Regions from separate parts of the Pristimantibacillus sp. Z349TD_6 genome, predicted to be linked through region 2. Evidence: predicted binding sites of a transcription regulator. Region 2 holds the regulator's gene; the other holds the start of a gene.

Region 1 (3,145 bases), 840 kb from region 2:
TCATCCGTTACGAGTACATCATTGTGTCCAAAGCGCATCACTGCCGCTATAGCCTCGCCTTTGCTCTTGCCGCCGGCAACACCTATAACAACTTCAGTTTTAACAATATCCTCGAGCCGTAACCCCACCGTTTGCATTTTGTGCACGACAGCGCCTTTTCGGTCAAAATAAAACCCGAACGACTCCGCCAAAGCACCCTCAGCTTCCATAGCATCAATAACTTCACGCTCTAGCCGCCTGCGTCTTGCCATAACCATAGCATCTCCGATACCATGTACAACGATGCGAGCACTGCGGATGACATCCACAATTTCTCGAATGTTCGGCTCCTGCATAATAGATGCAAAAGCTTCCTCTCCCAGATGATCCGGCACATGCAGAAGTCTGTACTGCGCTCCTGTACGCTTAGCCATCATGGAAGCAATCGTATTCGCTTGATAATCCAAGCTCTCCCCTAGACCGCCTCTAGCCGGTACGAACAAGTTCGTATTCAGCTGAGAAGAACTAATCAGTTGATTCGACAGCTGTGCAATCGTCGTTCCGCCTGTTACAGCTACAACGTCGTTAGGCTGCATTACCTTGATAAGCACCTGACATCCCGCACGACCAAGCTCTCGCTTTGTTTGGGCAGAGACTTCCGAATCGCCAGCAACTATAATGACCTGCGATAGGCCGTAGTGGCTGCGAATCGTTTCCTCCAGTTCGGATAGTCCGAACATTGTCTTGTAGAATGGCTCAAGCTGCTCTAATAGAAGCTTGCCTGAATCGCTAATCCGCATGCCTCCCGAATGAATCTCGAGCAGCCCCTGCGTCTTTAGGAAATCGGTCTCTGCCCGAAGCATACGCTCCGTCATTGATAATACAGAAGCCAACGTTCGACGTCCGATTAAATCCGATACCATTACTTGATGCAAAATCGAATATCGTTTCTTCATGACCTCTAGCAGATCAGGCACAAGCTGCTGCTGCAGTTCAATGATCTGACGCATTTCTCATCCTTCACTCCATCGGCCTATAGCGTATTCGCTTCAAATACGTTGGACTCAATATGTCCCGCGGTATCATTTCAAGTCCCACCTTTAGTTTATCGGAAATAACCGATTGTAGCAATAGCCGATTATCAATTGGAAACGGTTTCCAACGCATTTTTAACAAATTTAATTTTTGAACATCGCTTGCTTTAAAATCTTTAATATCATATAATCATTTTTGCGACTATTTTCTTACAAAAGCAGATAGTAGCAACAGCAGCTTTTCCTTATGCGCCCGTGGTCCAATGGATATGACGCAGCCCTCCGAAGGCTGAGATCTAGGTTCGATTCCTTGCGGGCGCGCCAATACTTTTTATTATCGCAAGTTCAAACTCTATATTGATACACACGAACCGTTCCTATACGCTGGAACGTTTTTTTTATTTTAAGCAACGGCCAAGTAATTAATCTCCCGCTATAACATCCAACCTATGCCTCATGGAAAACACTCCAAATTACGCTTGTTTATTTCATCCAATCCACTTCAATCCCATTTTTTTCGTATACGCAGCAAGGGAAATGCAGAACTGTTTGACTATCTTTGACTTTTGACTTTTCATCCGTTATTATGAGAATACGATTTAACCATTCATTGTTTTTTAGGAGGGGGCTTACGTTGGATATGAATTTCGTTCCTATGGTTATTGAGCAAAACAATCGGGGTGAGCGTGCGTATGACATTTACTCTCGCCTACTGAAAGATCGCATTATTTTTCTAGGATCAGGTGTAAATGACGTGGTGGCCAACTCCATCATCGCTCAATTGTTATTCCTGGCGGCAGACGACCCTGAGAAGGACATTTCTCTTTATATTAACAGCCCGGGCGGCTCAATTACGGCAGGCATGGCTATTTACGATACGATGCAATATATTAAACCTGATGTATCTACGATTTGTGTAGGTATGGCTGCTTCTATGGGTGCTTTCTTGCTTACTGCAGGTGCAATCGGCAAACGTTACGCGCTTCCGAACAGTGAAGTCATGATCCATCAGCCACTTGGCGGTGCAGAAGGTCAAGCAAGCGATATCGCCATTCGAGCGAAACGCATTATCGGCATGCGCGACAAGCTGAACGGTATTTTGGCAGAGCGCAGTGGACAATCGCTTGAACGTATCGAGAAAGATACAGACCGCGATTACTTCATGAGTGCAGCAGAAGCCAAAGAATATGGCTTGGTTGATAAAGTAATTGAGAAACTCGCATAATTCATTCCGATTCCGCTAGGTAATAGGTTTGAACGCAAAAAAGAGCAAGTTCGGATTCATCCGAGCCTGCTCTTTTTTTATTGCAAACACATTCGTAAGATTATTGTACATTCCATATAAAAAAAGAGCTGCCGCCGCAAGTTCATAATGAACCTGCGTGACTTCTCTCCTTCTTCATTATTGGTTCTCCAGCTCTTCTTTGCTTACCAAAGCGACTAAAGCGTTTACAGCCTGTTCTGCGTCCGAACCCTCAGCACTAATGGATACTTCAGTGCCAGAACTGATAGCCAAACTCATAATACCCATTATGGATTTAGCATTTACTTTTTTGTCGTCTTTCTCTACAAATACTTCGGAGGAAAATTTGTTCGCTTCTTGTACGAATAATGCTGCTGGTCTTGCATGTAGTCCAGTCTTAAGACGAACAACAACCGGAAGCCTTGTCATGGAAACCATACCCCCTATATTTTTCTCAATCATTAGCATGCGGCAAAAGCTTATACGGCTCTGTTTGCCGTCTTCTGGCTGCAAAAGCTCGTTTCCGGACAAAGATAAGATGTGTAAGTATCAATGCTGCTTATTCTTATCTTTAAAATTTGCGTCATTTTAAATTATTATATCATTATACCAGCTGATGCACTAGGATAAAAGTTCAGACACCACGGATTTTTTCCGCAAGTGCGTCGATTTTGCGCAAACGATGGTTTACGCCTGACTTACTGACCTTTCCTCCGAGCATTTCGCCGACCTCTGTCAAATTCATATCCGGATGCTGAAGCCTTATCTCAGCTACTTCCTTCAGCTTATCAGGCAAGCTATCCAGTCCTACTTCACGTTGAAGCAGCTTAATGTTCTCGATCTGACGAACAGCTGCACCAATCGTTTTATTTAGATTGGCCGTTTCGCA
Region 2 (3,145 bases):
CGGGCTGACGCCTGCCCGGTGCTGGAAGGTTAAGGGGAGCGGTTAGGGGTAACCCGAAGCTGTGAACCGAAGCCCCAGTAAACGGCGGCCGTAACTATAACGGTCCTAAGGTAGCGAAATTCCTTGTCAGGTAAATTCTGACCCGCACGAATGGCGTAACGACTTGGGCGCTGTCTCAACGAGAGATCCGGTGAAATTTTAATACCTGTGAAGATGCAGGTTACCCGCGACAAGACGGAAAGACCCCATGGAGCTTTACTGTAACTTGATATTGAACTTTGGTACGATCTGTACAGGATAGGTGGGAGCCTTTGAAGCATGAGCGCCAGCTTGTGTGGAGGCAACGTTGGGATACCACCCTGATCGTATCGGAGTTCTAACCTAGAACCGTGAAACCGGTTCGGGGACCGTGTCAGGTGGACAGTTTGACTGGGGCGGTCGCCTCCTAAAATGTAACGGAGGCGCCCAAAGGTTCCCTCAGAATGGTTGGAAATCATTCGAAGAGTGCAAAGGCATAAGGGAGCTTGACTGCGAGACCTACAAGTCGAGCAGGTACGAAAGTAGGGCTTAGTGATCCGGTGGTACCGAATGGAAGGGCCATCGCTCAACGGATAAAAGCTACCCTGGGGATAACAGGCTTATCTCCCCCAAGAGTCCACATCGACGGGGAGGTTTGGCACCTCGATGTCGGCTCATCGCATCCTGGGGCTGAAGTAGGTCCCAAGGGTTGGGCTGTTCGCCCATTAAAGCGGTACGCGAGCTGGGTTCAGAACGTCGTGAGACAGTTCGGTCCCTATCTGTCGCGGGCGCAGGAAATTTGAGAGGAGCTGTCCTTAGTACGAGAGGACCGGGATGGACGTACCGCTGGTGTACCAGTTGTTCCGCCAGGAGCACCGCTGGGTAGCCAAGTACGGACGGGATAAGCGCTGAAAGCATCTAAGCGTGAAGCCCCCCTCAAGATGAGATTTCCCAGTATGTAAGACCCCTTGAAGACGACGAGGTTGATAGGTTCGGGGTGGAAGCACAGCAATGTGTGTAGCTGACGAATACTAATCGGTCGAGGGCTTATCCTAAACACGTTTACTGTGACCCATACATCCGGTAGACAGCAGCATAAAGGCTTCAGCAAGCCTAATCTTTCGTATCCAGTTTTCAGGGCGTAAACACCTTGAAGGACTTTGGTTGGATCTTTTCTGAGGAAACTCAGGACTGCATTTCAACGAAAAATCCAGTTTGGTGGCGATGGCGGAGGTGAACCACGCGTTCCCATACCGAACACGACCGTTAAGCCCTTCAGCGCCGATGGTACTTAGACCGCAGGGTCTTGGGAGAGTAGGACGTCGCCAAGCACGAGAGACCTATCGCATAATATGCGATAGGTTTTTTGTTGTTTTTGTATGCAGAAAATGAGCGTTAATCATATAAATGAATCCGGCTATGTATAAACAGCATGCAAGCGTACCAAGCTAATGGAAAATCAATTTTACCGAGCACTTGACCTTTTGCTGAAATTGCATATAATAAAATCAAGGTCAAAGAAAGTCAAAGTCAGTTGTCCGAATATTCGGTGTATATTCTGATTTGATCGCAAGACCTCATTAATACCTATGTTTCAACTTTAGTTTTATTGGTTATTTCTCAGGGAGGTTGGTGGTTTGCGTAACATTTCCGATCTCATCGAACAGTACTTGAAGCTTATGCTTCAAGAAAGTCCAGAGGGCGCAGTAGAAATTCAACGCAATGACCTGGCTGACAAATTTTCTTGTGTACCGTCGCAAATCAACTATGTAATTAGTACTCGATTTACCATGGAGAAAGGATACATGGTTGAAAGTAAGCGCGGCGGCGGAGGCTATATCCGAATACAACGGATTGAGCTTCCTGCATTAAAGGCGATTCAATTCCACATCGAAGAAACGGTTGGAGAATGTGTCGATCAAGGTGCAGCGGAAGGGCTTATTTATCAGCTTGAGGAAGCAAGACTTATCTCTAAGCGTGAAGGAAATCTGCTCCGTGCGGCTGTGCATCGCGATACCATTGCACTGAAGCTGCCGCTAAGGGATGAAATTCGGGCAAGGTTGTTAAGGTCCATGCTTATCTCATTGCTGGTTAAATAAAGACAAACCGTTTATACCGGGAGGAGGGATCAGGCTTGTTTTGCCAAGATTGCGGTAAAAAACCGGCTACGCTTCATTTCACAAAAATCATTAATGGCGAGAAGACCGAATTTCATATTTGTGAAAGCTGTGCTCGTGAGAAAGGCGAAGGCATTCCAGGCGCGCCGAATAGCTTTTCTATTCATAGCTTACTATCGGGACTTCTTGATTTCGAACAGCTTGGCGGGTCGACGATTACCGGCATTAAGCAGCCAGCGCTGCGCTGCGAGGAATGTGGTCTGACCTATACACAGTTTAGCAAAATCGGTCGATTCGGCTGCAGCTCTTGTTATCAGTCGTTCGAAGGTAAGCTTGATCCACTTCTCAAACGTATTCACAGCAGCACCGTACACAGCGGTAAAATCCCCAAGCGCTCAGGCGGGCAAATCCAGTGCAAGCGCGAGATTGAACAGCTGAGGCGGGATTTGCAGGAGAAGATTGATCAAGAGGAATTTGAAAGCGCGGCAGAGCTGCGTGATCGAATACGTGAATTAGAGCGCAAAATGGCAGACCTGTAGGCTGGCATAGAAGGAGTGAAGGAACCTCTTGACTAAGCATCGATTCTCACAGCATGCGCTCAGCGAATGGATGAAGGACGCAGGTCCTGAATCTGAAATTGTCATTAGCAGCAGAGTGCGAGTAGCCCGAAATTTACGTCATCAGCCTTTTCCATTACTTGCAACAAATCAGCAATCTAAGGATGTCATGGATCAGCTGACTGAAGTTAGCCAGAGCGGCAAGCTGCAGTCTATTGGATCATTTGAGACCATTATTTTGTCAGATTTAAGCGAGCTTGATAAAAGGGTGCTTGTTGAAAAGCATTTAATCAGTCCCAATTTAGCGAACGAATCGCGATGCGGGGCCGTTATTTTAAGCGATAATGAATCTGTTAGCATAATGATTAACGAAGAAGATCATTTGCGCATTCAATGTCTGTATCCAGGTTTCCAAATCCAGGAGGCATGGGCATTGGCCAGCGGAATTGACGA

The links. The regulator CtsR, encoded in region 2, represses protease genes until heat stress. The targets are predictions, from matches to a motif close to ATGGTCAATAAAGGTCAAACA.
Region 1: the regulator CtsR is predicted to act here: its motif matches at 1,560-1,580, upstream of clpP (ATP-dependent Clp endopeptidase proteolytic subunit ClpP).

What each region holds. Positions count from the first base shown of each region.
Region 1 is NZ_CM149662.1:223,120-226,264, reverse strand. Features, by position in the region: gene AC0VYE_RS01120 (sugar-binding transcriptional regulator) at 1-989, opposite strand, end outside; tRNA gene AC0VYE_RS01115 (tRNA-Arg) at 1,263-1,337, shown strand; gene clpP (ATP-dependent Clp endopeptidase proteolytic subunit ClpP) at 1,654-2,238, shown strand; gene AC0VYE_RS01105 (HPr family phosphocarrier protein) at 2,416-2,685, opposite strand; gene whiA (DNA-binding protein WhiA) at 2,891-3,145, opposite strand, start outside.
Region 2 is NZ_CM149662.1:7,255,325-7,258,469, reverse strand. Features, by position in the region: rRNA gene AC0VYE_RS31540 (23S ribosomal RNA) at 1-1,073, shown strand, start outside; rRNA gene rrf (5S ribosomal RNA) at 1,233-1,349, shown strand; gene AC0VYE_RS31530 (CtsR family transcriptional regulator) at 1,656-2,117, shown strand; gene AC0VYE_RS31525 (UvrB/UvrC motif-containing protein) at 2,153-2,674, shown strand; gene AC0VYE_RS31520 (protein arginine kinase) at 2,703-3,145, shown strand, end outside.